4 regions of the Paenibacillus sp. FSL R5-0810 genome follow, and region 4 is predicted to be linked to each of the others. Evidence: riboswitches for the same ligand, from Rfam matches in the RefSeq annotation. Region 4 holds a riboswitch; each other region holds the start of a gene.
The links. Region 4 has a riboswitch for cyclic di-AMP ahead of MKX76_RS27960 (TrkH family potassium uptake protein). Riboswitches for the same ligand answer to the same signal wherever they lie in the genome.

Region 1 (7,939 bases), 1.2 Mb from region 4:
TCCGCATGCGGAAGGACGGAAGCCTGATTGAGGTCAGCATCAGCACCTCGCTCGTTCGGGACGAGCAGGGGCAAGTAACCTCGATGATCAGCGTGTCCAGGGATGTAACCGAGCGCAACCGGATTGAGGAGCTGCTGCGGCGCTCCGAGAAGCTGAATACGGTCGGTCAGCTGGCTGCCGGCGTGGCTCATGAAATCCGCAATCCGCTAACGACGCTGCGGGGATTCCTGCAGCTGCAGCAGCAGACCCGTTCCGTAAATCCGGATCATATTGACCTGATGCTGTCGGAGCTGGACCGTATTAATTTGATTGTGAGCGAGTTTTTGATTTTGGCAAAGCCGCAGGCGATTCATTTCCAGGAGCGGGATGTCAGGGGCATTCTCCGGGACGTTATATCGTTCTTGGACAGCCAGGCGCATCTATACGGGGTCGAGGTCAAGCTCGACTTCTCCTCCGAACCTGCGCTTGTCCATTGTGAGGAGAACCAGCTGAAGCAGGTATTTATCAATTTGCTTAAAAATGCGTTCGAAGCCATGCCGGACGGCGGAACAGTAACGATTACACTTAAACGCCCGGAAGGAGATCACGTGCTTATCACCATACAGGATGAAGGCCATGGCATACCGGAGGAGCTGATGCCTCACCTGGGTGAGCCGTTCATTACCAATAAGGAGACAGGAACCGGACTTGGGCTTATGGTGAGCCAGCGGATCATTCAGGGTCATCAAGGCACGCTTGAAATCGAGAGCAAGTCCGGGGTGGGAACGAAGATCAGCATCGTTCTTCCTGCGGCAAGACAATCAGACATGGAAGCATCATCAAACGATGAGTGACATAATAAGGGGATGGCAGCTTGAGAATCAATAAATTTATTAGCGAAACGGGATATTGCTCCCGGCGGGAAGCGGACAAGCTTGTGGAGAGCGGGAAGGTAACGATTAACGGCGAGATTGCCGTATTAGGAAGCCAAGCCGAGGAGGGCGATGATGTCCGTATTAACGGGCGTCCGCTGCAGGAGAAGAAGCAGCAGCACGTCTATATTGCGCTTAACAAGCCGGTAGGCATTACAAGCACGACGGAATCGCATATCAAAGGCAATATCGTCGATTTCGTAGGCCATAAGGAGCGCATCTTTCCAATCGGGCGGCTCGACAAGGATTCCGAGGGTTTAATCCTGCTAACCAACGACGGGGATATCGTCAATAAAATATTGAGATCCGAGGGCAAGCACGAGAAGGAATATATCGTGACGGTCAACCGCCCTGTTACCCCGGCCTTCCTGAAGGGGATGTCCAGCGGCGTCAAAATTTTAGGCGAGATGACGCTGCCCTGCCAGGTCACCCGGATTTCGGAGCGGGTTTTCCGCATTATTCTAACCGAAGGGAAGAACCGGCAAATTCGGAGAATGTGCAGCGCGTTTGGCTACGAGGTTCGGAGGCTCAAACGGATCCGGATTATGAACATCCTTCTCGGGGAGCAGAAGGTAGGCACTTGGCGGGATTTGACCCCTGCGGAGAAGCAGGAGCTTGGCAAGCTGCTGAATTACAAGCTGGAGTAGAGGAAATACCATACGCTGGAAGTACCGGAGATACAAAAAAACAACCGATTCGTCTGTTTGGCAGAAGCGAATCGGTTGTTTCATTTATAGGGACTTGCGGCGGCTAATTGCCGGCTTCGTCGACACTCGTAAAGGTTGCGCTGTCCTGATATTTCCGGATAATGGACACTTCAACCCGGCGGTTCTTCGCCCGGCCTGCAGCCGTTGCATTGTCCGCGATCGGATGGTATTCGCCGTAGCCGATCGGCATGAAGCGTTTTGGATCCAGCGACGAGTTCGCCAGCAATATCTTCATGAATTGCAGCGCGCGGTCCGAGCTCAGATCCCAGTTTGACGGGTATTTGCTATTGGAGATCGGAACATTGTCGGTATGACCGGATACGATAATTTCATAATCCGGGAACTTTTGAAGCATTTGCGAGATGGCCTCAGCCAGCTTGCGGGCCTCCGGCTTCACGACAGCTTCCCCTGACGGGAACAGCGCGTTGTCGCGAATCGTCAGCACGAGCTGGGAATGGTTGAGCTTGGTGCTTAGCTCGGAGGTCAGCCCGTTATTTTTAATATAATTATCGATCTGCTTCTTGAGCTGCTCCAGCTCCTCTTGCTCCTGACGCATCAGCTCAGCCCGTCGTTGGTCGGCAGTCGGTGCGGGAATGGTGGGTGCTGTCGCTTTATGATCCTTAACATCAGGGGGATCGTCGCTTGGCTGGGTCTTGCTGTAATCCAGCACGCCGGTACCGCCCGTCAGGGCAATGCTGAAGGCCTCGCTCATCTCCTGGAATTTGCGCGCATCGGTCGCGCTCATGGCGTAGAGCACAAGGAATAACGCAAGCAGGAGCGTCAGCAAGTCGGCATAAGGGAGAAGCCAGGATTCATCAGCATGCTCTTCGTGCGGCTCGTGTCTAGTCTTCTTGCTCACTAGAACCAGCCTCCCTCTCATCAAGCTGAGCACGCTCGGACGGTGTCAGGAACACGGACAGCTTCTGGTTAATGGCGATCGTGGACACACCCGACTGAATGGACAGCAGGCCCTCGACCATCATAAGGCGGATTTCCACCTCGCGTTTCGACAGACGCTTCAGTTTATTTGCAATCGGATGGCAGATAACATAACCTGTAAAAATACCAAGCAGGGTGGCAATGAACGCAGCACCGATCGCGTGGGCCAGCTCGCCCATGTCTTCCATGTGGCTAAGGGCTGCGATCAGACCGATAACAGCGCCGAGAACCCCGAGCGACGGAGCGTACATACCGGCCTGGGAGAAGATCAAAGCCCCGGAACGATGGCGCTCTTCGGTGGCATTGATGTCTTCCATCAGCACGTCGCGGACGAATTCCTGATCGTTGCCGTCGATGATCATCCGCATGCCATTGCGCAGGAAGCCGTCATCAATTTCTTCGACTTTGGTTTCCAGGGCAAGCAATCCTTCACGGCGAGTGATGGAAGCCCATTCCATAAACAGCTTGATCATATCCGTCTTGTCCATCAGCTGCTGCTTCACAAAGGTCATTTTGATCAGCTTGGGAATTTTCTTCAGTTCCGAAAGAGGGAAACCGATGAATAAAGTTGCGGCAGTTCCGCCAAGAATGATTAAGTAAGCTGCCGGATTAATCAAAGACGCGATGGAGGCACCCTTGAGGATCATGCCCACCAGCACCGCGATAAGCCCGAGAATCAAACCTATAAGTGTTGAAATTTCCATGCTACACCTCATCCGTGAGAAATAAATAACGAATCCATTCGTTTTTAGCGGCTCTTGCGGCGAACCGCGCGCCTTTACGGGGCGTTATCCTATTTATCGTCAGATCGGGCTTTTTTTTTTAGTTGTAATTTCCGGTATAATAGAAGGAAGAGTAATCGAAGCTTAGCATGGCAGGAAGGAGTGATGGAGATGGGCGTAAAGCACGGAAGGGATTACGGCGAAATTCTGACCGAATTAACGGAAGCCGTTGGGCGTATTCCTGACAGCTATGTCTTCTTTGAAATGGATCCGGAGGATTGGGGCAGGCTGGAGGATGCCGAGCAGGCCGAGGTTCATGAGGCGCTGGCGGAGGATCTGTTCTATGCCTTGGGCACAGAGCCGGTCATTACGGTCGGCAGCGGGGTTGTCATGCATGATCGGACGAATCATCGGATACATATTTTGATCGGTGAGGAAGAGCTGGCATTCGTAGCGCTCGTGTAAGCCAGGGTTGGTTATCAAGGAATGAAGCATGGAATAAAATAGATGGAAGAAGCCCTAAGGACGTAACAATCGGCTTATGAAAGGTTTTTTTCGGGGAGGAATATAATGATGCTTTATACGCAGCAGGAAGTGGAGGCTCATCTAGAGAAGCTTGAAGGCTGGGAATTTGAACAGGGGAGATGGATTGTACGCAAGTACACCTTTTCCTCCTTCATGAAGGGAATCGCCTTTGTTGATGAGGTGGCAGCGATTTCGGAAGCTTTCGGACATCACCCCTACATCACCATTGATTATAAAACGGTGACGCTCCGCCTGACGTCATGGGATGACGGTGGCATAACGGCCGTCGACATCAAGGAGGCCCAGCAATTTAACGAAGTTTATGAGAAGAGCCGATCCAAGGATCTGAAGGATCCGGAATAGGCAATGTAGATTCGGGCAGCTGCAGAAGCGTTAGGCCCGAGAATTAAAAAACACGCTTGGATCCAAACAGCAGTCTGGGGATCCAAGCGTGTTTTGCGTAATAAGAGCTGATGGATTATTTTTTCTCAGCAAGGTACAGCGCGATGTTTGCAATTTCCTCAGGCTTCAGCTGATCCTTAAAGGAAGGCATTCCTTTACGTCCCTTGGTGACTACGTTAAAGATTGCGTTCGCATCCATATGTCCGCCTACTTGATTCAGAGCCGGACCTGCACCGCCCTGGAGCTGATCGCCATGGCAGGAGATACAGCTGGCTTTCAATGTAGCTTCAGCCGCAGCGGCATCCAAAGTAACCTCCGGCATGGTCGGCTTCTCTTCCTGCGCCACCTGCTCCTTGCCTGGAAGCGTAAACATCAGCGCAATAGCCAACGCACATGCGACGAAGAACAGTCCGCTCATGATCCATTTTTGCATCGTCATATCGTCCTTTCTATGTATACTGCACTTTTGCACTTGTCTTCATTATAAACCAACATCCTTACACATCATAGCCAGTTGTGACAAAAAAAGCAATGTTCAAGCCTGCCTTCATAAAAAGTACACAAAATTGTGCTTTTTCATATAGACAAGACTACTATTCCTCATTGGCCATCGGGTCATGCACCATGCAATAAAAAGACGCCATGCCCGTCGGCGTAAGGCGTTCGTACGTATCGGCAATGTAAAAGCCAGCCTTCCGGTAAGTCCGGATAGCCCGTTCATTCCAGGTAAGCACCTCAAGATCAATCTCGTCCGAAGGCCGGCGCCGCTTCGCCTCATCCACAATTGCCTGCACGAACCGTTTACCCATTCCCCGGCCGCACCAATCAGGCCGCATGCCCAGGCCTAGACGCGTAACGCCTGCCATAGGGAATAGCTGGGCAAACCCCCAGAGCTGATCCTGCTCATCCAGCACGGACAGGTATTGCTGCAGGCGGATGCCGGGATCCCCGAATTCCACCCCTAGTCCCTTCATCTGCTCCCAAGGAAGAAAGCCATATATATTATAGGGCGGGGGATAGGACCAGGTGCAAATTTCAGCGGCATGGGCTTCCTGCATGACCACGGTATGAAACGAGGGTAAATTCGCCTCCATCTAAATACTCCTCTCATTCAAAACAATTCCGTTAGAGAGAGAATACATGCTGCTGAGCGGGATTGCAAAGATAATAGCGCAGGGGGAAACGAAACTGAAGCTAAAAAATTTTCGATTGTTTATTCGTATTGCTGTTTAGGTTAATTCTGGAAGGGTAAATAAAATGTAAGCGCTCGGATTGGCCGAATCTTGTTGGTGGCTTTGAGCATACAGAATGAAAAAAATATTTTTGGATTTTCCGAAAAACATAGAACTTTTCCATGGCCTGAAACGTTATAGAGGTATAGACGAAAAATTATAGAAAAAAAGCCGCTGGGTGAGATCGGCACATCTCATGCTCCAGGGCTTATGGACATTCAGAAAAATTACGGTACAGTCAATTAATTGTAGTTCACGGCAAGGGACTTGTACGTGCTTTGGCTCATGATTCTCTTCGCGCCTACATAACGCTTCGCGTAGTAGCTCTGGCTGAGCGGGCTAACGATGACACCGCGCGAGGAGGAAGAATGGGCGAACTTCCCGCCACCGACATAAATGCCAACATGGGAAACGCCTCTGCCGGAAGTATTAAAGAATACGAGATCCCCGGCCTTCAGGTTGCTCTTCGATACCGCGGTACCTACCTTGTATTGTGCTGCAGAAGTGCGCGGCAGGGTGAGGCCCAGCTTCTTGTAAATATAGCTGGTGAATCCGGAGCAATCAAAACCCTTTGTAGTGGTTCCGCCGGTTTTATAAGAGACACCGATGGTTGGTTTGATAACGGTATTCAACTTGGAATCCGCGAAAGCGCTACCGGTTCCAATCGTGAGCGCAAGGGCCAAGCCTAAAGAGATGGCTGTTAACTTCTTCTTCAAAACAAAAAGCTCCTTCCATTGCCTGCGAGGTTAGCTTAAGGGTTCGGTTGAAGGTCCCCTATGATCCCTCTCTAGCGAGATCAATTCACCCAAAACGGATCCCCCGCTTCCCGTATGAAGACGGGAATTCGGCTTTTAAAAGATGTCGATGAACCCAATATGACGTTCCAACATGTTAACATGATGACAATAGTTACAATAAAAATGACAAAGTTGTTACTAACATATTCGTTATTTTAGCAGAGTATTAACAATTTGGCAAACGAGGAAAGTTGTTTTTTTAACAAAAATCCCTGTCCACATTGAAGTGGGACAGGGATTTTGTATAAATCATGGGAGGAGAATGTTGAGGATTCCGGTTGGATGTAGAAGTTATCGTTCGAAATCTATCCTTTTCGGAGGCTGCTTTAGCTTCCGGTTACAACCTTTTTACCACATTTAAACGATGAATGGTTGTTAATGAAATGTAACTTTTGTAACCGTTATGGATTTGAAGCTACGGACGCTCTCCATAAATGATATTGGGAAGAAATTCCCCATATTTGGAAGAGCCCGTTCAGGAAATAGGAGGCTTGCTGAATGATGAGTCCGATTAATCCCGCCCAGACCAGGGACGCCGAGCTGAACAGCAGGAGAATGACAAATGCGGCTCCACCAACAGAAATGGACAGCAGTACGGCCGTTCCCAGCTTGCGTATGAGCGCCGTGACGGATGCGATCATACCGAGCTCTCCGGTATGCCCGAACTGCATATACAGCAGCACAAGGCGAATAACATAGGTATAGAGGAACCAGGCCGCCGCGTAAGGCAGCACCCGGAGCAGCTGGGAAGGCTCCTGAATGGAGCCGAGCAGTGCCGGAAGAGCCTTGGGAATGATCCAGTAACCCGGCGCAACCGTAAGAACAAGCTCGATGAGATAGAACACCGTTACCGATTTCCAATGCTTCCGCATGCCGATGAAGAAGAACAGACCGCGTTCGCCACGGGCCTCCTGGTGGAGGTTGTAGAAGATGCCGGAGCGAATCAGCGGGGTAAGCACCATGCGGATGAGGAGCAGAGCGGCAAGGATCCAGCCGTAGGTATGAACCGTATTGCTGAGCGACAAGCTCATTTCGCCCTCATAGAAGAACAGGAGGCGGCTCAGCTCGTTAGGAGCCGGATCCGGGTACCGCATCAAAAGCGGGACGACGGCGGATTTCACTAGCCTGTACAGACAGTAGCCCCAGAGAAGACGGTACAAGAACAGTAGAATGGAGACGTATAATTGATCTTTAACACTGATCCAGCCTTGGCCTGCATAGCTTTTCATGTGCTCCCCCCTCACCACGACATGCTGCCGAACAGCGTCTCCACGAGCTTGGTAATGCCGAGATTCCAGCGTGTAACGACTTTCGGATCCATGCCAGCCTTCATATAGTTATTCATGTGTTTATTCTCCAGCATGATGGTATATTTCGGATCTACCATGGCCCAGGCGAGCGGTGTATGGTATTCCAGCGTATAAGTTACTTTGCCGTTCTTGCCGCTCCATGTCCGCTCAACAAGCTTGCCATCCTCAAAAGCAAACACAATCGGCACATCGGTAACATCGCCGCCCTTGCTCGTGATGTTTACGGTCGAAACAAACCGTGGGTGCGCTTGTGAGCCTTTATTTTTGGTTTTGATCTGGTCGATCGCGATGTCAGCCATTTGGCTGCCGTAAACGTACTGATCGAAATACGACTGCCATGAGGACTGGGTAACCTGTTCAACAACCTTCTGGAAGTCCGTCGTTGTCGGATGCT
Region 2 (7,939 bases), 1.5 Mb from region 4:
TCGTCCCCGGGCTTCAGGAAGAGCTGGACCGCTGGATCGCAAGCAAAGGACTGATCAATCACCGGTATTACTATAATTTTTTCCCTGACGGCGTTCCATCTTCCATCCCGCAATTCGAGGCTGTGCTCAGCAGGCTCACAGACGAGCAATATTTCTTTCTGTCTCATCCGGCACTCTATTCGGAGGAGATGACGCAATGCGGCAACGCCCGGGTCGACGGCGAAGAGCTTGCGCGCGGGCGTGATGCCGAGGCTGCCTTTCTGATGCAGGAGAACTTGATCGAGATCAGCGAGCGCCATGGCTTTCGACCGGTTCGATATGATGAAGCGGTTTCAGGATCTGGTGTATAATGGTTCTGACAGGATGATCGATTACTTGCAATATACAGGGAGAGGCGGATTCTTATGAGTATGGACACGGTTCAATCATTGTCAAGAAGCACCCCCGAACGCCAAGGCATTTCCTCGCGGGCCATCGAGCGCTTTATCGGTTCGGTCCAGGATCAAGGGCTAGAGCTGCACAGCTTTATGCTGCTGCGCCGCGGCCATGTCATTGCGGAAGGCTGGTGGGATCCCTACGGACCCGAGATTCCGCACATGCTGTTCTCGTTAAGCAAGAGCTTTACCTCCACTGCGATCGGGCTCCTCGCAGAGGAAGGCCGCATCGCCTTGACGGATCCAGTGATCGGCTTCTTTCCGGAATATGCGCCGGAGGCTCCATCTGAAAATCTGGCAGCGATGACTGTGCGGGATTTGCTCGTGATGGGGACCGGCCATGCGGCGGAACCGGCGCTGGAATCCGAGGACTGGGTAGCCGACTTCTTCAAGCAGCCCGTGGAGCATGAGCCGGGAACCCATTTCGTGTACAACAGCGCGGCGACGTATATGCTCTCGGCGATCCTGCAGAAGATTACCGGCAAGACGCTGCTGGAGTATTTGGAGCCTCGGCTCTTCGAACCGCTCGCCATTCACGGAGCTACATGGGAGAACTGTCCGCGGGGCATCAATGCCGGCGGCTGGGGACTCAAGCTGAAGACGGAGGATATTGCGAAATTCGGTCAGCTGTATCTGCAGAAGGGCGTTTGGGGAGACAAGCGCCTCATTCCGGAGGCGTGGGTCCTCGAAGCGACGTCGAAGCAGATTTCGAACGGGCCGGCAGACGGCTCCTCCGATTGGACGGAAGGATACGGCTACCAGTTCTGGAGATGCCTGCATGGCGCCTACCGCGGCGATGGCGCATTCGGCCAATACTGCATCGTTCACCCCGAGCTGGAGGCGGTGATCGCCATCACCTCGGGCTTGAATGATATGCAGGCCGTCCTGAACAGCGTATGGGAGCATCTGGTGCCTGCCTTTGAGCCGGATGCTTTACCGGAGAATGAAGGAGCGGCGGTCTCGGTCACCGAAACGCTTGGAGCGCTGAACGTGCAGCCGCCGAAATACCAGGCCTTCTCCACCCGGGAGCCGGAAGTTTCCGGAATCGTGTTCGAGCTCGAGGAGAATGAGCAGAAGCTTCGTACCTTCTGCGTTCGATTCTCGGAAGAAAGAGTCGTGCTGGAGATCGAAGCGCATTACGGCCTCGAATCGCTTGTGCTTGGCCGGAACGCATGGGCGGAAGGCACGACGAGACTGTTCCGGATGGAGGAGGGCAAGGTATGCTCCTCCATGACGTGGAATGATAAGGGCAACCTGGTGATCACGCTTCGGGCGGTCGAGACGCCGTTCTGCCTGACCGTGGAGGCTGACTTTACAGAAGACGGGCTTCATTTGGCCCAATCGGTCAACGTATCCTTTGGAGACCCGGGGCTGAAGCCGATTACGGGTCAGGCAAGGGAAGGGCAGTAATGAGGCTAGGCGCTCCCTCAAGTGCAGATTGGGGCGTGAACCATAGAATTGCTTCAAGCACAGCCGTAACATCAGCAATGAACAAACGCGCTTGGACGCTCGGAGATTTCTCCGAGCGTTTTTTAACGTGTGTTTCTTTCCCTTCCGAAGTCGCTTTTCCATTTTAGCGGAAACTCCCACCAAGCCGAAGGAATGTCCTCTTCGCATGATGCGACCTTTTTTGCATATGAGTTAAGGTAGAGCGCATTTTACTCCGAGAAGAGGGTGAGGCATGCATGGACGGGACCGAGCTTTACCGGAAAGTCGTGTTGACGGTGTCGGGGAACCGGCTGGTGAAATGGCTTTCGATTCGTTACGGCAAGAAACTAGCGGGCAGATTCATTGCGGGAGATACGCTGGAAGAGGCACTCGATGAGATCGAAAGGCTGAACGGGAAGGGAATCCTGGTAACGCTGGACCATCTGGGAGAGGGCATTACTTCGCTGACGGAGGCTTCGGCCTACCGGGAGGAATATATTCGGCTTGTGGAGGGCATCGCCAACCGGGGAGTGCAATCGAACGTATCCCTGAAGCCGACGCAGATGGGCTTGGCGCTCGACCCGCAGGCAGCATACGAGAACATTAGAACGGTGGTCCGGGCGGCCCAAAGGCATGGCAACTTCGTACGGCTGGACATGGAGGACTCGCCATTCACGCAGGCCACGATCGATATGACGCTGCGGCTTCATAAGGAGGGGCTGACCAATGTGGGAACGGTCATCCAGGCCTATTTGTACCGGTCGGAGGAGGACGTCCGGATGCTAATGAAGGAAGGGGTGAAACTCCGGCTGGTCAAGGGAGCTTATAAGGAGCCGGGAACGATTGCGTATCAGAAGAAGCAGGAGATCATCGGCAATTATAAAAATTTAATCAAGCTTCAGCTGGACCAAGGAGCCTATACCGCTGTCGCGACCCACGATAACAACATCATCGATTGGGTCAAAGTATTTGCAGAGCAGAACCGGATCAAGAAGGATGCGTTCGAGTTTCAAATGCTGTATGGGCTGCGCATGAAGGACCAGGCCCGGCTAGCGCAGGACGGTTATCGAATAAGATGCTACATGCCGTACGGCACGATGTGGTACCCGTATTTTACCCGCCGCATTGCAGAGAAGCCGGCCAATCTGATGATGGTGCTGAGGAATATGTTCAAGTGATTGGGAAGCGAAAAACCGCTGACGATTTCGGTAGGGAAACGGTACGAAAGGTCGGAAAAAGTAAATTCCGATTTGTGGCCGTTATTTTCTGAAAAAACGTGAAAACAGCGAAGGAAAGCGCGTACATTTGGGAATGGCATTCATTATTGCCATTCCATCGCCTTATATCGCTTTATTGCTAAGAAATGGCGAAATAGAGAGGGATATCGAGTATGGAGAAGATAATCGGGGATGAAGAGGACTTTCCGGATTGCACCTGTTCCATAATACGTTACACGGGTTTTCGTCTGCATTTACTTCCCGAATCGCCGGTCGTATGATACGAACTATGAATTGACCGGATGATTTCCGGAAGCTGGCAGGGCGGCCTGATACCGCCGTGGAAGCCGGCCAGTGTGGGAGCTGCGGCCTTCCATCGGAAAAAAGCGCGTATGCCGGAGACCGCTATGGGGTCCTTCGGCTCGTACTTGCGTCAAGTGCCTCTCACCGCTTGACCCTCGGCCGGGCCGCTTTGACAGTTTTCGAAAACATCAGGGTCAACCATTAACCGAATACATGCAGCTCGCTAGATTCATTTTCGCTGAGTCCTTGAATGAAAAAGGAGCGGGGGAACCAATCGGGAGACGCGATTTCGCGCGTTCTCTCCGGGGTGAATCCCATAGACAAGATAACGGTCTATGGGTAGGGCGACTCTCACGCCCGAATCCGTCAGCTAACCTCGTAAGCGTATCGAGAGAGGCAACGATTGTCGTGACTTGACGAAGCCGCGGTGTTTTTCGCCGTGCCTTTAGGAAGAAGCCGCGGGAAGAGTTCTTCTCCTCCCGAGGCTTCTTTTTTGTTGCCTTCTCCGACGGACACGAGGAGGAGAACGTATGGAAAAACAGCAAGACACGATTCTGATATCCGCGCCGACCAAGGCCGGAGAGGCATTCATCCGCCAATTGCTCTTAAGGGAGATCCCGTTCGCCGTTCTGGCAAACAACCCTGCAGAGGGGGAGAGGGCGAGCAGGCTCGGATGCAAGGATGTCATCATGCTCGACACGAGAGACGAGCAGACCTGGGTGCTTCCCGAACGGCCGATCGGCAAGGTGTTTCTGTTCGAGAACAGTTTGAACCTCTGCTGCCGCTACTTGCGAATATGCCGGACATGGACCTCGGCTTCGATCTATGTTATTACAAATTCCGGCAATCCGAGACTGATTTACAGAGGGCTTGGCGCGGATGTCGTGCTGCACACGAATCATGACCGCGTCGATTTCCTGATCGCCGCGCTTTTAGACTAGCTACCGGAAAGAGCTGTTTTTACGGCTTACCGCCAAGGAGGGATAACAATGCAGGATGTATATATGCTGCTTCTGCTAGGTGCAGCCTACGGGCTGTTCCGGCTGTTCATAAGCTGGTGCGGCCGCGTTATTCAAGAATCGGAGGGTGACAGGCCATGACGCTGATTTTGATATTGACCGCTGCGTTATTTTTATATTTGGTTTATGCGCTGATTCATCCCGAAAAATTTTAGGATTCAAACATAAAGGAGGAAGCCGCTTATCATGGGCATCGTACAAATCGCCATCGTCATCCTGGTTCTGCTGCTGCTCGTCAAGCCGCTTGGAACCTACCTCTATCTCGTGTTTCGCAATGAACCCGGCGGCACGGACAAATGGTTCTCCTGGGCGGAACGCCCGATATTTGCCCTCATCGGACTCAAGGAACGCAGGGGGATGAGCTGGAAGGGCTATGCGCTCAGCTTCCTGCTCACCAATATCATCCTGGTCGGAGCAGGGTATGCCATCCTCCGTTTTCAACAGGTGCTGCCGTGGAATCCGAACGGCATCGAGAACATGGAGCCGACGTTGTCGCTCAATACAATGATCAGCTTCATGACCAATACGAACTTGCAGCACTATAGCGGGGAGTCGGGCCTCTCTTACTTTTCCCAGATGGCCGTGATCATGATGATGATGTTCACGTCCGCCGCCACCGGGCTGTGCGTTGCCATCGCCTTTATCCGGGCCGTGACGACGAAAGGCGCTACGGTCGGCAACTTCTTCGAAGACTTCGTGAAGGCCATGACCCGGGTGTTTATCCCGGCGGCCTTCCTTATTGCCATGCTGCTGGTGGCACTGCAGGTGCCGCAGACGTTAAAGCCGACCATGAGCGTAACGACCCTTTCGGGATCAGAGCAGCAGATTGCGGTCGGCCCGGTAGCCGCGCTTGAATCGATCAAGCACTTGGGAACGAACGGAGGCGGCCATATGGGAGCCAATTCCGCGCATCCGTTCGAGAATCCATCCCCGTTGACGAACGTGATCGAAATATTGTGCATGTGGAGCCTCGGGGCTGCCCTGCCCTATACGTTCGGATTGTTCGCCAAGAGCCGCAAGCAGGGCTGGATCGTGTTCTCTGTCATGATGACGCTGTTCATCGGTTTTCTATCCCTGAACTATGCGGCCGAATCAAGCGGGAATCCAGCGCTGAACCGGCTCGGGATTGATTCGTCCCAAGGCAGCATGGAAGGCAAAGAGGTCCGCTTCGGCATTCCGCAATCCTCCTTGTTTACGACCGTCACGACGGCGGCCACGACCGGATCGGTCAACAACATGCACGATACCCTGACCCCGCTTGGGGGCATCACGCCGCTAGCGCTAATGATGCTTAATTCCGTCTTCGGCGGGAAGGGCGTCGGCTTGATGAACATGCTCATGTACGCGATTCTGGCCGTATTCCTGGCCGGGCTGATGGTCGGACGAACACCCGAATTTCTTGGCAGGAAGATTGAAGCGAAGGAAATGAAGCTGATCGCCGTCGTGATCCTGGTGCACCCGTTCATCATCCTGGCACCGACAGCGCTTGCGTTGATGACCGATGCGGGTCAATCAGGCATTACGAACGCAGGGTTCCACGGCATCTCCCAGGTGTTGTATGAATATACGTCTTCGGCGGCGAACAACGGGTCCGGGTTTGAAGGGCTTGCCGATAACACGCCGTTTTGGAATGTAACAACCGGTCTGGTCATGCTGCTCGGCCGTTATATTTCGATGATCGCATTGCTGGCGGTCGGCGGATCGCTGATGCGGAAACAGTGGGTGCCGGAGACCCCAGGAACGTTCCGTACTGATAACGGGTTGTTCGCCGGCATTCTGATTGCCGTCGTGCTGATTATCGGCGCGCTGACCTTTTTGCCTGTACTGGTTCTCGGGCCGGTTGCCGAGCATCTTACGATTCGTTAAATAGAAGAGGTGACTTAGGACAATGAATAACCCCAAACAACGTTTAATGACCAAAGCGATGGTCGTTCAGGCGCTGAAGGACAGCGTTGTGAAGCTGAATCCTGTCTTGATGCTGAAAAATCCGGTCATGTTCGTGGTGGAGGCCGGAACGATCGTGGTGCTGCTGATGACGCTGTTTCCGTCCTATTTTGGGACGGAGAGCAGCATCGGCTTCAATCTGACCGTGTTCCTGATCCTGCTCTTTACGCTGCTGTTCGCGAATTTCGCGGAGGCGATGGCGGAAGGGCGCGGAAAAGCGCAGGCCGATTCCTTGAAGCAGTCCAAGAAGGAGATGACGGCCAATAAAGTAACGGAAGGAGGCGGCGTTACGGTAGTTCCGTCGACCGAGCTGCGAAAAGGGGATATCGTCATCGTGTCCCAAGGCGAAATGATACCTGGCGACGGCGAGGTTATCGCGGGACTGGCATCCGTCGACGAATCGGCCATCACCGGCGAATCTGCGCCGGTGATCAAAGAGGCCGGTGGCGACTTCAGCTCGGTTACCGGGGGCACCCGCGTGGTTAGCGATACGATCAAAATTCGGATTACGAGCGATCCGGGAGAATCGTTTCTGGACCGGATGATCTCGCTTGTTGAAGGAGCCTCCCGACAGAAGACGCCTAACGAAATTGCGCTTAACACGCTTCTGACCGTACTGACGCTCATCTTCCTGATCGTGGTGGTGACACTGGCGCCGATTGCGAAGTACCTCGGCATCGAGCTGTCGGTTCCGGTGCTCATCTCGCTGCTTGTCTGCCTCATTCCGACGACGATCGGCGGTCTGCTGTCAGCGATCGGCATTGCGGGGATGGACCGGGTCACCCGGTTCAATGTGCTGGCGATGTCGGGGAAGGCGGTAGAAGCAGCCGGGGATATCAATACGATGATTCTGGATAAGACAGGAACGATCACATTCGGGAACCGGATGGCCAGCCGATTCATTCCGGTGGGCGGCGAATCGCTGGCTTCCGTTGCCCAGTGGGCGGCCGTTAGCTCTCTGCTGGATGAGACGCCCGAGGGCCGTTCCGTGCTGGAGCTGATGAAGAAGGAAGGATATGCCTTCGATGAAGGGGTGGCGTCCTGCGCCGAGTGTGTCGAATTCAAGGCCGAGACGCGGATGAGCGGCATGAATCTGAAGGATGGCCGGAAGGTTCGCAAGGGAGCGGTGGACGCGGTGAAAGCTTGGGTGCAGGCACAAGGAGGAGAAATCCCCGCAGATCTGATCCCAAGCAGCGATGCTATCGCCACCGAGGGCGGCACGCCGCTGGCGGTTGCCGTCGACGACCGGCTCTACGGCTTGATCTACCTGAAGGATACGGTGAAGCCGGGCATGAAGGAGCGGTTCGAGCAGCTGCGCCGGATGGGCATCAAGACGATTATGTGCACCGGCGACAATCCCTTGACCGCAGCGACGATCGCCCGCGAGGCGGGCGTCGACGAATTCATTGCGGAGAGCAAACCGGAGGATAAGATTGCGGTCATCCGCCGGGAGCAGGCGGAGGGCAAGCTGGTTGCTATGACCGGCGACGGGACGAACGACGCTCCGGCGCTGGCGCAGGCCGATGTCGGCCTAGCGATGAACAGCGGCACGGTTGCCGCGAAAGAAGCGGCCAACATGGTGGATCTCGATTCC
Region 3 (7,939 bases), 1.1 Mb from region 4:
AACCGAAACCGGAGGCTCCTCCCTTACCGCGAGCCGAATGACGGCCGATTCCACATTGGGCTGCGGGATGAACACGGTATGCGGAACGATGCAGACGAGCTTCGGCTCGCTGTAATATTGAACTGCAATGCTGAGGCTTCCGTAATCCTTGCTTCCCGGCGCTGCGGCCATCCGCTCGGCGACCTCTTTCTGAATCATGACCACAATATTCTCCAGCGGCAGCTTCTCTTCCAGCAGCTTCATCAGAATAGGGGTCGTCACGTAATACGGCAGATTGGCGACAACGCTTACCTTCCCCACCTCCGCGAAATCCTGGCGGAACAGCTCGTGCAGATCCACCTTAAGGACATCTCCATGATGAACTTTAACGTTATCGTAAGGCTCCAGCACTTCCTTAAGAATCGGAATCAGGCGCTGATCGATCTCTACTGCGGTAACGGCTCCGGCCATCTGAGCCAGCTTCTCTGTTAACGCCCCGATGCCGGGACCGATCTCAAGCGCACCTTTCTCTTTATCAAGGCCGGCCGCCTCCACAATCTTGCCCAAAATATTCTGGTCGATCAGAAAATTCTGTCCCAGGCTCTTCTTAAAGGAAAAGCCATGGCGGGCAATGATCTCCTTCGTGCGTCTAGGTGTCGATATATCTTCCATCCGGTTCATATCAGCTTTGGCCTCCCTCTTCCAGCTGCGCAAGCGCCGCCAGAAACTCTTCACGCGATATTTGAAACATCGCCATACGTTTATGGAACTGCTTGGAGTTGCAATACCCGATACCCAGGACATTTCCCATGAACATTCTCCGGGCTGCAGCCTCCGGATGAGCCGTCAGCCCCGCATCGATCATGTCCTCCAGGCTGATCTGACTCTCCGCCCCCTCAAATGAGGTGTGGACGCGATCCAGGGCATGCCGTATAGCCTCCGGAGATGCGTTCTCGACTCCGATATCGCCCTTGCGCGTCGCATCCGCCTCCGGTATGAAGGCGTGCTTGCAGCCGGGGACATGACGGTCGATGATCTTGCGAATCCGTTCCCCTGCATGATCGGGGTCTGTCAGGATAATAACCCCCCTGCGCTCCTTCGCGAGGGCAATACGGCGCAGCGTATGCTTATTAATAGCAGAGCCGCCGGTCTCGATCGTGTCGGCATCCACCGCACGCTTGATCGCTACCGTATCGTCCCTGCCTTCAACCACAATTACTTCTCGGATCATAACGTTCTCTCTTCCTTCCCAAAAGGACACATACCGCCTGTCCGACCGTTCTCCTTGAATCGGCATCGGCTGAAACCATACGGCGTATTTTTTACATGATGGCCCCAAAATGCGACCAATACGCCGCAAAACAAAAGAAGAGGAGTTTCTCCTCTTCTTCATTATGATCTATTATAAGCTAAATTCGTTAGCATTAGAATGGCAAAGTCATTAGAAAATGGGATTCATTAGTTCAAATCAGGCTTTACGGGACCGATCACATAAACGGTGCGCCCCGATTTCCGGCCAAAGTTCATGGCCGCTTTCAGCGAATCGTAATACACATCAATTTTATGTCCCTTAATCGCTCCGCCGGTATCCTCTGCACGGCGGAAGCCAATGCCTTCGATGTACACCCACCAGCCGATCGGAATGATGCTCGGATCAACTGCAATCGTCCGGCCCTCGGTTACCCGTGTTCCGGAAGCCGTGCGGGTTCCGATTCCCGCCTGCTCAGCGGAATATGCGGTCATTGAAACATTATTCAGCACTTTCTGGTATTTGAAATCAACACCCGCTCTGGAGATGACGTTATTCTCCGTCGCTTTGGCGGTGGACACCTTTCTAGTGCCCGTAAGCTTCGCTGGGGCAGACTTCACATTCGGAGTCGCTGCCGCTTGAAGCACGACAGGCTTCTCTACCTTCTTCGTTCCTACGGCAATAATTTTGTCCTTCGTCTTACGCTCGACCTCTTGCGAGACCTTCGTCTTGGATACGAGCTTGCCGTTATGGTACACCTTCTCGTAGTGATGGACGAGAACGCCCGGCTCGCCCCGCTGAATGACACGGTTATCACCGCGCTCCAGCGACGGATCCGCAGTCTTGATGACGCGGAACTCGCGATTCTCCTTCTCCGATACGGTCTGCTTCGTAACCCGAACGATTTGAATGTCCATATCACTGGTAAGCTTGGTGTCCTGTGACGGCTTTACTATATCTTCACCCTTGATCGTAATGCCAGCTTCTTTGAGTACACTATCGACCGTGTCCTGGGTCGTGAATATGGTTTTGGTGGTGCCCCCTACTGTTACTTTAACTGGGATTGCACGGTCAATGATAATCCGGTCCCCATCCTGGATCGTCCCGTTTAAAGGCATCGAGACCTGATCCTGCGGATTCAGCGTGATCGCTTGCTCATCCAGCAATTCCTGAAGCAACGATCCTCTGGTTTCTACCGTGGTTACGCGGCCATCGACCACAATTTGAACTTGCTTGCCCGATTGATCATGGATAACCAGCGATACGAGAAGTGATACCGTAACAGCCCCCATGGCGCCGAGCATCATCAATTGACGCAAATTCTCATGCTTCCATCGCAATGCGTAAGACATGCTGGATGATTGTGATTCATGGGTTTCTTCAGGTTGAAAAATGCCCACTATTCCATCCTCCTTCATAGTCCCGCCGTCTTAGGTAACGCATGAATGCCTTTGACGTGACTATAGCAGTTATTCTCGCAAGGCGTGCTGCTATCTATCTAACGCCCTGCGTCAATCCCCGTCTTCCCGTTCACCACTAGGAATCACCTCCTGTTTACCAACAGTATGACGACACCTTCTCCAATATTCAAAAATAAAAGAAGCCAGCGTGAAAGAGTACTAGAGGCTCTAACGTGGCTTCCTGATGATTGAAATCATGGAAATGGTATGCACGAGAATTCCCCTCTTACTTCGCTTACGGAGTTAGCTGTCGGGTTCGGACGTAAGAGAGACGCCCTAGATTCGGTCGCCCGCTCATGGCGAGGACCTTCACATTCACCCCAAAGACCCGATAAAGAAATCATATACGGCTCGTGCACGACAGTTTACCATGCACGGCAGTATCGGTTCCCCCGTTCCCCAAACTTCGGAGATTAAGCGAGACGGTTCATGAAATATGATCGCTGAAGTTTCAGCTTTGCAAACTTGCAGCTTCTTATCACTGAAAAGATGATATCCTGTTTCCATGCAGGTTGTAAAGGAACAATCAAGCACATTTTTTGATGTAAATGGTTAAAAAATTGTAAAACAATCGTCTTTTCAGGTTAAAAAACTTTAATTAATCGCAATTCCTCACTATTTCATCGCTTTTGCTCCCGTTTTCATGAAATACCAAATCGTTCCAGAGCATTTTTAGTGGTAATTTGGACCAGTTCATCGAAGGACATGCCCCGAATTTCGGCTGCCGTCTCGGCCACCAATTTCACATAAGCGGACTCATTTCGCTTCCCTCGGAAGGGGTGTGGAGTCAGGTAAGGCGAGTCCGTTTCAATGAGCAGACGATCGAGCGGAACCTTGGCCAGAACCTCCTTCGGCTGCTTGGCATTTTTGAACGTAATCGGCCCGCCGAACGAAATATGAAAGCCCATATCCAGGCATAACTTGGCCGTTTCCCAGCTGCCCGAGAACGAATGCATCACGCCGCCAACCTCATGAGCCTTCTCTTCCTTCAAAATCTTCACGATATCCTCATGCGCATCACGGTTATGAATTACAATCGGCATATGGAGCTCCCGGGCCAGTCCGATTTGGCTGCGAAGCACCCGGTGCTGCACCTCCTTCGGAGACGTATCCCAATGATAATCGAGGCCGATCTCTCCGATCGCAACGACTTTCTCATGACTGCAGAGCGAAGCGATCCATTCCAGGTCGCCCTCCTCCATCGTGATCGCATCCACGGGATGCCAGCCTACCGCCGCATATATAAAATCATATGTCTCCGCCAATTCCATCGTGGTCGGAATCGTCTCGCGATTAAATCCGATATTGATCATCCGGCTAACACCGGCTTCAAGCGCCCGGGCAATCGTCTCGTCCCGGTCCTCGTCGAATTGGGGAGCATCCAGATGGGTGTGTGTGTCGAACAGCATGTTCTCTCCCACTCCTTTCTTGTCGATCCTTGATCGTATCTTATCCAGCACAATCTTTATCATTCCGTTCTATGGTTGTCCATTATCAATGCCTCGTGCGTCCGGCCTTGAACCAGGTCCATCCATGATCCAAGCCCATGGTCCATCGAATATAACGGACTCATCCCTACCTGCGAAATAAATCCGCAACTTCGGCCGGCATCCGGTCAAGCAGCGGCTCTAACCTCTCCTCCGGGTAATATAGATAATTCCGGCCCTTATGGATCCCGCTAATGGAGCGCACGATATCGGACACCTCGGAAATTTCCCGAAGCTGGTCATGCCGGTCCAGCAGCAGAATTTGCTTCTCGTTCAGCGGCATGCCCGAATGAAACTTATCATAAGGAAGATCGGTCGGAAAATCAATCTCCACATCATATGCGGGATCAAGACCCGCCTCCCGAAACGCCTGGCGGATGGCGTCGATTGTCTCCGGGTTGCCGGTGTCGATTTCTATATATTTATAGAGCTTCCGATGGATGAATCGGCCGCATAATTCGCTAAGGAGCTGGTCTTGCTCGGCCGTCCATTGCAGAAACGCCGTTTGAATGAGCGCCTCATCCAGCCGCAGATACTGCTGAACGGTCAAGCGGCCTTCGAACAGAGCCGGCAGCGGTTCGATCATGAACTGAAACGCATACCCTGCTTCATAGAGCTCCTTCGCCCGGCGGAAAATCTGGCGCAGTATGATTTCCGAGCTTCTTGTTACCGGGTGGAAATACACCTGCCAGTACATTTGATATCTGGACATGAGATAATCCTCTACGGCATGCATCCCCGATTCCTTCACAACGATCCGGTCCCGGTGCGGCCGCAGCATCCGCAGAATCCGGTCGATGTCGATCGTCCCGTAATTGACGCCGGTGTAATAGGCATCGCGCAGCAAATAATCCATTCGGTCCGCATCCAGCGGACTCGTCACCAGATTCATCACGATCGGTTTGTCATACGTCTTGCGGATGACGGAAGCGACCCGCTCCGGGAAGTCTTCCCCCAGCTCCAGGAGCACCTTGTTCACGCACGTATCGCCGAGCAAGATCCGGCATGTCCAATCCTCGTGGTTCATCTGAAACGCCTCTTCTATAGAATGGGAAAATGGTCCGTGCCCGAGATCATGCAAGAGCGCTGCACATAGGGCCACTTGTCTCTCTTCCGCAGGCCAATCGGAGTATCCTTTTCGCTCGAATTGCGAGATGATTCTTCTTGTAATTTCATAGACACCCAAGGAATGGGAGAATCGGCTGTGCTCTGCGCCATGAAACGTCAGATAGGACGTGCCCAGTTGCCTGACCCGGCGAAGCCGCTGAAATTCCGGCGTGTCGATTAACCGCCAGATAATATCATCCTGTACATGAATATAATTATGAACCGGATCTTTAAACACTTTTTCCTCTGAGATTGGCAGGCGCATCATAAATCACTCCTTAAGTCATAAATTTAGGACTTGGACTATTTTCACTTCTTTTGACATCTAATGTCGAACAATGTCGAATTGGGTAATTTGGCGCTTTCCAAATCGACATATTGAAAAGTGAAGCGTTTTTTGGTTCAAAAATGGTAACTTCGTTGTAGGACAGCGGTTTATTTCACTATATTTTCGTAAATAGGTTCCGAAATCTCAAAAATATAGGTTGACTGTTTTGGGAATCGTTGGTACTATAAATAACATAAAAAATAGAACTATGTCGAATTATGACTTTTTTAAATTATGGCGAGAGGGGCATTAATAAGTTATGATGAAATCAACAGGAATTGTAAGGAAAGTCGATGAGCTTGGACGGGTCGTTATTCCAATCGAACTGCGCCGTACACTCGGCATTGGCGAGAAGGACGCTCTTGAAATTTATGTGGACGGTGAACGCATCATGCTGAAGAAGTATGAGCCTGCGTGCATCTTCTGCGGCAATGCTGAGAACGTTACGTACTTCAAAGGTAAAATCGTTTGCCATGAATGTATCTCGGAAATCCCTACACCTGTGACAAATTAAAGATATTAGTATATAATAGGTACACAATCACATTTTGTTAATTCTAACCTTTTTCATATCTCCTTGGTGCCTTCCTCGGCTATGAACCCGGCCGCAGGAAGGTCTTTTTTTATGCGCAATTTCCCGCGGTCGGCATAACGCTATGTAAATCCTCACCGCGATCATGAGGAAAATGATATTGTTCGTCAGAGACGGCCTAGTTCGGATTAAATGTGCCCCGGGCCAGTTGTTGACTTCGGCAGGCTGCGGGGACCACCTCTTCGTCACTTGCGCAGCAGGCTACTATAATTAATCCCCCAGCAGCGCATTATAGATATCCCGCTTCGATACGCCGCGGTCTGCCGCTGTTTTCTTCATGGCCTCCTTACGGCTCAATCCCTCCTGCTCATATCTGCCGACATGCTCCTCTAAGGAAAGCTCCTGCCACCAGGCATTCAGCTCCATCCGCTCATCCTCGGGGTTTCTGCCCTCCACCACAACGCAGTACTCGCCAAGAGGCGGATGCTCCTCAAGCCAAGATAGGCATGCTTCCACGGTTCCACGGGCAAATTCCTCATAGCGCTTGGTGAGCTCCCGGGCCAGCGTAATCTTTCGATCCCCCAGAACCTCCTTCATTAGCTCTAAGGTCTTCTTGATGCGATGCGGAGATTCATAGAAGATCAGCGTTCCCTGGGCCGATTGCAGCGCGTTTAACTGTGCCACAATGTCTTTGCGTTCCCTGGGCAAAAATCCGATAAACGTAAACCGTTCGGTTGGCAGGCCCGATGCGATTAACGCCGATAACGCGGCATTTGCTCCGGGAACGGGAATGACCGATATTCCGGCTTCAATCGCCAGTGCCACGAGGTCGGCGCCAGGGTCGGAAATCGCCGGCAGACCGGCATCGCTCACGAGTGCTACATTTTTTCCTTCTATTATATATCGTATAATTTCAGGGCCGCTTGCCGCCTTATTATGCTCATGATAACTAAACAATGGCTTGGATGGAATTTCAAAATGCGTAAGCAGTTTCCTGCTCTGTCTTGTATCCTCCGCCGCAATGATATCGCATTCCTTAAGAACGCGTACCGCCCGGTAGGTCATATCCTCCAAATTGCCGATCGGGGTTGCAACCAAAAATAACGATCCGGTGCTCCCTGCACCTGGCGATTCAAAGCTTCGCTGCAATGATATCCTCATGCTTGATCATCCTCATTCGTTCCATAATATATGTCCATAAATTCGGCGCAGTATTTCCCCTGCTCGTCATAAACGATGAGCGGCGGCCGTAGGCGAACCTCGGGCTTCCCGTCCCGTATGCCCTCGATCAGCACCATATTGGCTTCCAGATGGGCACGGGGGTGGACAAAACGGATCACCTTCGGCTCAATCCGGTATTTACTCATAAGCGTTATAATCTCGGCCAGTCGCAGCGGCTTGTGCACCATGCTCATTTTCCCGCCTTGACGAAGCAGCCTGGAGCAGGAAGCAATCACTTCCTCCAGCGTACAATGAATCTCATGTCTGGCAATGGCTTGATGCGGATTCAGCTTGATGTCGCTGCCGTTCATCGGCATATATGGAGGATTCACCGTGATCACGTCGTATGCGCCATATCCCGTCTCCTTGTATAGCTCTCTCAAGTCGCCTTCCCGGATCGTGATTTGGTGCTCAAGATCATTCATATAGACGCTTCGTCTTGCCATATCGGCCAGTCTCGGCTGTATTTCGATCCCTTCGATCGGTGCGCCTGTCCGTGTGGACAAGAGAATAGGAATCACTCCATTCCCGGTGCACATATCAAGAATCTTCCCTCTCCGCGGGATGCTGGCAAAC
Region 4 (7,939 bases):
CCACGTCCATCGCCGTCGGCGCGACGATAATGCCGGATCGCTTGTTGAGGGCGACCACCGTGACACCGTAACGGACGCGCGTGTTCAGTTCGCTTAACGTCTTGCCGTCCATACAATCGGTTACCGTCATTTCCACGATCAAATAATCCTTAGATAATTCGATATAGTCGAGCAGATTCGGCGTAACCAGCTGGTGAGCCACACGGATTCCCATATCCCGTTCGGGGAAGATGACCCGGTCCACACCCAGCTTCTGCAGCGCCCGGCCGTGCAGCACGGAAATCGCTTTGGCCACGACGGTCGATACGCCAAGCTCCTTGAGCAGGATGGCGGACAGAATGCTCATCTGGATATCGTCTCCGATCGCGACGATCCCGCAGTCGAAGTTGCGGATGCCGAGCGATTTCAGCATCTCCTCATCCGTAGCATCGGCGACCACCGTATGGGTCAGATACTCGCTCATATCCTCGACGACCTCTTCGTTCCGGTCAATGCCGAGAACCTCATAGCCTAGTTCCATTAGTTCCAGTGCCAGACTCGAGCCGAACCGCCCCAAACCGATCACTGCAAATTGCTTTGGTTTCATGTCTCTCCTATACTCCTTATCCAATAATCATTTTGCCTTCCGGATGACGATACAATTCTTTACCCTTTTTCGGACCGAGTGCATAAGCCAGCGTCAGCGGACCTAGACGTCCGGCAAACATCGTTAAGCTGATCAATATTTTGCCGAACACCGTCAAATCCGGCGTCAATCCCATCGACAAGCCGACGGTGCCGAAGGCCGAGGTCGTTTCGAATAGAATCTCCAGAAAATCCGCATCCTCTGTCGTGGACAGGATCATGGATACCGTCAATACGAGCAGCAGCGCAAGAAGCGCAATCGTTAACGCCTTTAAGACCCGCTCCTGAGCGAGGCGAAACCGGAATAAGACGATGTCCTCACGCCCTCTCATCATCGCGAACACGGCCCCTACCATCACCATAAAGGTTGTCGTCTTGATTCCGCCCCCGGTCGATCCCGGCGACGCTCCGATAAACATAAGTATAATAATGAAAAATTGCGTAGCTTGCCTTAGGCCGCCGATATCAATCGAATTCGCGCCCGCTGTTCGCGGACTGACCGATTGGAAGAACGAGGCGAGCACTTTACCTCCCCCGTCCAAGGAGCCCAGCGTTAACGGATTGGTGAACTCAAAAATAAATATGATGATCGCCCCGATGAAGATCAACGCCCCCGACATCGAGAGAACGACTTTGGAGTGAAGCGACAGCTTCCTTTTTTGACGGAAATCGATCAAATCGGATAATACAACGAACCCGATGCCGCCGGATATGATCAACAGCATGGATACGATGTTTACCAACGGATCATCGACATAATCCGTGAGACTATGAAAATCACCGAACAGATCGAAGCCCGCATTGTTAAACAGCGAAACGGAATGGAACACCCCAAAATAGAGGGCTTTTCCAATAGGCATATCCCATGCCCAGCGCAGTGTAAACAGTACGGCAGCGCACGCCTCGAAGGTCAAGGAATAGATAAACACCCGCCGGATCAAACGAACGATCCCTTCGATGGAGGACTGATTCATCGCTTCCTGCAGAACAAGCCGGTCCTTGAGCGATATCCTCCGCTTGAATACCAGGGCGAACAGGGTTGCCATCGTCATAAACCCAAGCCCGCTGAGTTGAATGAGCAGAAGGATCACCGTATGTCCGAAAGCACTGAAGCTTGTGCCTGTATCCACGACAACAAGCCCGGTCAGACAGACGGCGGAAGCCGCCGTAAACATGGCGTCAATCCCGCTGATCGGTTCGCCGGTCCTGCTGGATACGGGCAGCATGAGCAGAATGGTACCGACCAGGATCGCCGCCGCAAAACCGAGCGCAAGGATCTGCGGAGGTGACAGCTTAAGCCACTTCATTTTTGAGTTCAAAGTTTCACCTTCTCCAAAAAAATCAAAGAAAAAAGACACTGGAAAACAGTGCCCTTCACGGTCTGGTTCCTGTGCAACAGCCTACGAGGTTAGCTGACGGATTCGGGCATTATCACAGGCCGCCCTATCCATGATCCGAAAGAGATCATGAAATTCACCCCAATTACATGGTTCCCCCGTTCTCATTACGAAATTCGGCTGGTTTATTCGGTTCCTTGAAGCATGATGTGATTATAACGCAATCCGGAAGCGAACCCAACGTCGTTTTTTTACCAAAAAGTCTTTAAATGAGCGCGAATTGGGCATATTCAAGAGTACAAGGATATGGTTCTCTAACGTTTTCGAAACCTTTCATTCCTTTTCAGCGTTTTATTTCATTATTGGCCCTTTGGGATAAGCAGGGCTTGTTCTTCATATGTATGTTATATTGACTCTATGATCCGCTTTTTGCGGGGCCGGTTATTCATATCGGAAAGCACTAAAATTAAGAGGAGGAATTTCATGAACCGTGCCGAAGAGCCCCTGAAGCTGACGCCTAACCTAAAGAAGCTTATCGCACCGGCCATCATCGGTCTGATCCTGTTTCTTATATTCCAGGTACTCCCATCCACTTCCTTCGAGTCGACCGATACGCCCTATCCGCAAATCATTTCCAAGGATGAGGCTGCGCAAGCGGCGTCACGGTTCGCTCGCGAACGTTTAGGGTTTCCTGCTTCCGAAGGGCAAGACCCCCTTGTTACATACCAGTCCAACTCCGAGCTGTACGGATATTTGGCCAAGGAAAAGAAGCTAAAGGAGTATAACAAGAATTACGAAGCCAAATACCCATATGACGTATACCGCGTCCGCTTCACCTTGCCGGGTGGCGATGCGCTGAACGTGGATGTGCATATGCAGAATGCCGGCATCGCGGGATTCTCCTATGATTCCGCCCGCTCCAGTTACGACAGGATCGAGCTGAATCAAGGGGAGGTCCGGAAGCAAATGCTGCTTCTGGTTGAGGAAGGCATGACGCTGGCCGAGAAGCAGGCGCTCGCGGAGCCGTGGCTCAAGTGGGCCGGATACGATGCGACGCAGCTGCAGCTTTCTACCCGGGAAGGCGAACCTAAGCTGAGATATACCGTCACGGAAGCCGCCATCGGGGATTCGAGGCTGCAGCTGGCATTTACCTTTGAACATGGGACACTGCGTTCCTTCGAGCCCGCGTTCTCGGTTCCGGCAGCGCATGCTGCCTATGTGAACAAGCAGACGCAGGATGCAACGCTGCTGACGCTGGTCGGGTACGGTTTGTTTACGCTTGTGCTCGGTATCCTGGCCATCGTCTACAGCGTCAAGACCAGAGCCTATACCTCGTTTAAGCGCGGTATCCTGCTGTCCGTCCTGTTGTTTGTCATCCAGATGCTGAATACGTACAACCTGGTTCCGGTCTTTAAGGCACAAGGAATGTCCGAGACCGGCATCATCGGGATGATGATCTTCTACGCCATCTACTCCCTCGTCTTCTCCGCCTTGCTCTATTTCTCGCTTGTCGGCGGAAGCGGTCTATGGCGGAAGGAAGACGGGCTTAATCCGTGGCCGCGTGCCAAGGAGCCCGGGTACGGCCGCTATGTCTTGGAAAGCATGAAGGTGGGCTATTTGTGGGCCCTCATTCTGCTCGGCATTCAGTCCTTGATCTTCATCGCGCTCGGCCTGACCTTGAACACCTGGTCCACGACCGATGCCTCGCAGTCGCCTTACAACATGCTCTATCCATGGCTGTTTCCGCTGATGGCTTGGCTGGCAGGCATTTCGGAGGAAGCGGTGTACCGGCTGTTCGGCATTAGAATGGTGAAGAAAATCGTGCGCAGCACCTTTGTCGCGAGTTTGATCACCTCGATCATCTGGGCGCTAGGCCATACGCTGTATCCGATTTACCCAGTCGTATCCCGCCCGATTGAGCTGGTCATTATCGGCCTGCTGTTCAGCTATATTTTCCTGAAATACGGATATATTGCGGCCATGTTCTCGCATGTCGTCTTCAACAGCATTCTCATGGGAATCAGCCTGGTCATGCTTCAAGGGACCCCTAATGTGCTAATCGGCCTGTTCTATATGGTGCTGCCGGCAATCGTGGCTTACGTGATCTATCGCTTGAATCCAACAAAAAAAGAGAAGCCGTATGTCACGACTCCTCATCACGAAGGGCATTGAGTATATCTGTAGCTAATTTTTCACCGATCGAAAGGGGCTTAAAGTCTTCGACTGAAGCCTCTTTTATTTTTTTGATCGAGCCGAAATGCTTCAGCAGCAGCTTCCGCCGCTTCTCGCCGATGCCCGGGATCGAGTCCAGCTTGGACGAAACCATCGATTTGCCGCGCTGCTCTCGATGGAAGGAGATCGCAAACCGGTGGACCTCATCCTGGATGCGCTGAAGCAGATAGAACTCCTGGCTGTCCCGCGGCAGGGACACCGGCTGCGGCGGATCGCCGACCATCAGCTGCGCCGTTCTATGCTTGGCATCCTTCACAAGCCCGCAGACCGGAATAAACAGTCCCAGCTCATTCTCCAGCACATCGATCGCAGCCGATATCTGTCCCCTGCCGCCGTCGACCACGATCAGGTCCGGCAGCGGCAGATTCTCCTTCAGCACCCGCTCGTACCGTCTCCGGATGACCTCACGCATCGTCTCGTAATCATCCGGCCCCTGCACGGTGCGGATTTTGTACTTCCGGTATTCCTTCTTATCCGGTTTCCCGTTTGTAAACACGACCATCGCCGAAACCGGATTCGTTCCCTGTATGTTCGAGTTGTCAAACGCCTCGATCCGGTTCAGGGATTCGATGCCGATCACTTCGCCGAGATTGGCCGCGGCAATCGATGTCCGCTCCTCATCTCGTTCGATTAAGCGGAATTTCTCATCCAGCGCAACCTTTGCATTTTCAATCGCCATCCCGACCATCTGGCGCTTTAAGCCGCGCTGCGGCACATGCACCTTAACGCCGAGCCATTCCTGCAAGGCAGCTGCACCTCCGGCGGCGTCCACCAGGCCGGCAGCCTCCGCCCGCTCGTTCTCGGCTTTTGTCGCGGCGGCCAGACGTTCGGCCTCCTCCCCTTGCCCGGGGCTTTCCGGACCGCCGGCCGAACCTGAGCCGGACGGGTCCTCAGCGACTGCTAAGGCAGGCGATCCAGCGGTATCGCCCTCACCGGCGCCTGGGGCCAGGCCGCTCTCGTTGGAAGCAGCGGCTCGGCTGCCTGCTCCCTCCGATATCGAATCATTCTTGGCTGCGATGCTGTCTTGCGCATCGGAGTCGGCCTCCTCAATCAAGATCGGTCCGGGAAGCAGGATTTCCTGCGGGACGGCAGGGTTATCGCTGTAGTACTGCGCGATGAAGGACATGAAGTCGCTGTGCGCGTCACCGTAGAACGGAAAAATCGACTTGTTGCGCTGCACCATTTTCCCCTGGCGCATATACAGAATTTGCACGCACATCCAGCCCTTATCCACGGCATAACCGAAGACGTCACGGTCCCGGGTGTCTGTTGTGGTGATCTTCTGCTTCTCCATCAAGGTGTCGATATGGATGATCTGGTCCCTCAGCTCCTTGGCGCGTTCGAAATACAGGTCTTCTGCGGCTTCCTGCATTTTGCGCTGCAGCTCCTTCTTGATCTCTTCATGGCCGCCGCTTAGAAAGGAGGTGATTTCGCTGGTGATCTCCTCGTAGGCGGTCTTCGGCACCTCTTTCACGCATGGAGCCATGCATTGGCCCATATGATAATACAAGCACACCTCTTTCGGCATAACCCCGCATTTGCGCAAAGGATACATGCGGTCGAGCAGCTTTTTCGTCTGTTGGGCGGCATAGGCGTTCGGGTAGGGTCCGAAATACTTGGCTTTATCTTTAAGCACCCGGCGCGTTACTTCCAGGCGTGGATGCTCTTCGTTCGTAATTTTTAGATATGGATAGGTTTTGTCATCCTTCAGCAGTACATTATATCTTGGCTGGTGCGTCTTGATCAGGTTGCACTCCAGGATGAGCGCTTCCATATTGCTGCCCGTTACGATGTATTCGAAATCGCGGATTTCGGCCACCAGCATCTGGGTCTTGCCGTTGTGACTGCCGGTAAAATAAGAGCGCACCCGGTTCTTCAGCACTTTGGCCTTGCCGACATAAATAATGGTTCCTTCCCGGTTCTTCATCAGGTAGCACCCGGGCTGATCGGGCAGCAGCGCCAGCTTGTGCCGGATATTCTCCAGCGCCTTCTCCTGCTCCTGCAGTTGTTTGCCGAAGTCGTCCATCTTCTTCCTCCTCTCCAAGAAGATTATATATGATTATGATGATGAGATTGCTGCAAAAAATCCAAAAAGCGACGATCAATCTGCAATGTATAGGTCAACGGTTTTGTTCGTGGCGCCAAAGGCGCCAGCGGGCGGCTCGATCAAGATGGCGCTGTTTCGGGGTCTATATATTGTACCCGGAAGCGGCAGTAATCGAATGCTGCAAAATCCTGATGATAAACCGCATAAAGCGCCTATCGGATTGTTGACCGAAGGCGCTTTATGGAAGCTTTATTGCGGTAGCGGCACTTGCATATCAAGCATTATTGATGCTTCGCAATGATGCCTTTCAAGGCTTCTTTGGAGTTAAGCCCTACCACTTTATCGACAGGCTGGCCGTCTTTAAAGAAAATCATCGTCGGAATGCTCATAACGCCGAAGCGTGCTGCGGATTCCGGATTTTCATCCACGTTCACCTTTGCGATTTTTACATCGTCGCCGAGTTCTTGGGACAATTCGTCCAGAATCGGAGCGAGCATTTTACAAGGACCGCACCATGGGGCCCAGAAATCAACTACAACCGTTCCTTGACCTTCCACTTCGTTGGCGAAGGTTTGATCGGTAACATTAACGATAGCCATTGTATACTCCTCCTTACAGGATAATTTCAAGATATAGCGCGAATCATAATGTCGAATGCGTCGACGGTTTTAGTATACCACAAACTTTAAGAAAAAGTGAAATATACTCACCTAAAGAAAGGGGATTTCTCGGAATATTCATGCAATCTTTACAAATGATTTGGACATTGGGTATACTACTAATAATAAGTCGGGTGACCTGTCTTAGCCGTGCATACGGAATGTTCACCTTTTTGAGGAGGCAAGCACCATGGATGTAAACGTGCGCATGAACGATCCGCGGGAGCACATCAACGAAGAACCGCGCAATGATTTCAGCGATTTGATGATGGGCTTTCTTGGGATGTTCGGTTTCATGACCATCATCTTCTTCGGATTCGTCATTATCAAATTTTTGGTCGGCTAATTGACGGCTCCTTGCGCTAAGAAAAGCCTGATCCCTGTCATCGCGTCCTGTGACGCTAAAGGGATCAGGCTTTTTTACATTTCTATAGGCAGCAGCCTTGCCTAGAATTTTCCCCTCTGATTCTCGCCGTATAAATGAACGACGTCCACGAACGGTGCAATGCGGTTCATCAGCCGCTGCCCCTTATGGGCCTCTTCCCCGTCCTTGCTCGTAAAGCTTAGGTGCCGCTCGAGTCCGTCCAGCGGATAATTCGACGTGTAGAAGGTCGGCTTGCGGTTCATCCGGTAATTCAGAATCGACCCCAACACATGATCCCGTACCCAAGGGCTTAAATTCTCGGCGCCGATATCGTCGAAGATCAACAGATCGCAGTTCTTCATCGTCTCGACCATTTCCTTCAGCTTCGGCCCGTCCTGCATCATCGTTTTTAGATCCTCTACAAAATCAGGCATATACACGATTACACCCGAATACCCCGCCATCGCCAGCTCGTAGAGCAGATAGCCCATCAAATAGGTCTTGCCGGTGCCGAAGGATCCGGTCAAATACAATCCCCGGGGACTAAGCCCATTCTCCTTCGTCTCCTTAATATACTTGAACACCTGATGAACTCCGGGAGCTCTCAGCCGGTCCTTGGCCATAATCTCCATATGGTCATAGCCTTCATTCAGCGCTTTGTCGTCGACATAGAAGC

Region 1: it holds a riboswitch for cyclic di-AMP, as region 4 does, so the genes downstream of both, MKX76_RS22365 (C40 family peptidase) here and MKX76_RS27960 (TrkH family potassium uptake protein) in region 4, are expected to answer to the same signal.
Region 2: it holds a riboswitch for cyclic di-AMP, as region 4 does, so the genes downstream of both, MKX76_RS20965 (hypothetical protein) here and MKX76_RS27960 (TrkH family potassium uptake protein) in region 4, are expected to answer to the same signal.
Region 3: it holds a riboswitch for cyclic di-AMP, as region 4 does, so the genes downstream of both, MKX76_RS22715 (ubiquitin-like domain-containing protein) here and MKX76_RS27960 (TrkH family potassium uptake protein) in region 4, are expected to answer to the same signal.

The regions. Positions count from the first base shown of each region.
Region 1 covers NZ_JBBOCF010000001.1:5,035,468-5,043,406, reverse strand. The annotation lists gene MKX76_RS22405 (ATP-binding protein) at 1-833, shown strand, start outside; gene rluF (23S rRNA pseudouridine(2604) synthase RluF) at 854-1,558, shown strand; gene motB (flagellar motor protein MotB) at 1,662-2,477, opposite strand; gene motA (flagellar motor stator protein MotA) at 2,461-3,261, opposite strand; gene MKX76_RS22385 (hypothetical protein) at 3,451-3,744, shown strand; gene MKX76_RS22380 (4a-hydroxytetrahydrobiopterin dehydratase) at 3,853-4,167, shown strand; gene MKX76_RS22375 (c-type cytochrome) at 4,283-4,639, opposite strand; gene MKX76_RS22370 (GNAT family N-acetyltransferase) at 4,800-5,300, opposite strand; gene MKX76_RS22365 (C40 family peptidase) at 5,681-6,154, opposite strand; cyclic di-AMP (ydaO/yuaA leader) riboswitch at 6,159-6,298, opposite strand; gene MKX76_RS22360 (hypothetical protein) at 6,637-7,464, opposite strand; gene MKX76_RS22355 (M1 family metallopeptidase) at 7,476-7,939, opposite strand, start outside.
Region 2 covers NZ_JBBOCF010000001.1:4,709,454-4,717,392, reverse strand. The annotation lists gene MKX76_RS20980 (ChbG/HpnK family deacetylase) at 1-350, shown strand, start outside; gene MKX76_RS20975 (serine hydrolase domain-containing protein) at 405-1,844, shown strand; gene MKX76_RS20970 (proline dehydrogenase family protein) at 2,120-3,040, shown strand; cyclic di-AMP (ydaO/yuaA leader) riboswitch at 3,609-3,783, shown strand; gene MKX76_RS20965 (hypothetical protein) at 3,913-4,323, shown strand; gene kdpF (K(+)-transporting ATPase subunit F) at 4,479-4,556, shown strand; gene kdpA (potassium-transporting ATPase subunit KdpA) at 4,588-6,267, shown strand; gene kdpB (potassium-transporting ATPase subunit KdpB) at 6,290-7,939, shown strand, end outside.
Region 3 covers NZ_JBBOCF010000001.1:5,109,707-5,117,645, forward strand. The annotation lists gene rsmA (16S rRNA (adenine(1518)-N(6)/adenine(1519)-N(6))-dimethyltransferase RsmA) at 1-660, opposite strand, end outside; gene rnmV (ribonuclease M5) at 662-1,210, opposite strand; gene MKX76_RS22715 (ubiquitin-like domain-containing protein) at 1,438-2,628, opposite strand; cyclic di-AMP (ydaO/yuaA leader) riboswitch at 2,905-3,118, opposite strand; gene MKX76_RS22720 (TatD family hydrolase) at 3,330-4,097, opposite strand; gene MKX76_RS22725 (HD domain-containing protein) at 4,264-5,547, opposite strand; gene MKX76_RS22730 (AbrB/MazE/SpoVT family DNA-binding domain-containing protein) at 5,870-6,124, shown strand; gene rsmI (16S rRNA (cytidine(1402)-2'-O)-methyltransferase) at 6,413-7,303, opposite strand; gene MKX76_RS22740 (tRNA1(Val) (adenine(37)-N6)-methyltransferase) at 7,300-7,939, opposite strand, start outside.
Region 4 covers NZ_JBBOCF010000001.1:6,250,606-6,258,544, reverse strand. The annotation lists gene MKX76_RS27965 (potassium channel family protein) at 1-586, opposite strand, end outside; gene MKX76_RS27960 (TrkH family potassium uptake protein) at 603-1,931, opposite strand; cyclic di-AMP (ydaO/yuaA leader) riboswitch at 2,007-2,153, opposite strand; gene MKX76_RS27955 (CPBP family intramembrane glutamic endopeptidase) at 2,445-4,133, shown strand; gene uvrC (excinuclease ABC subunit UvrC) at 4,105-6,219, opposite strand; gene trxA (thioredoxin) at 6,522-6,839, opposite strand; gene MKX76_RS27940 (hypothetical protein) at 7,090-7,245, shown strand; gene dnaI (primosomal protein DnaI) at 7,347-7,939, opposite strand, start outside.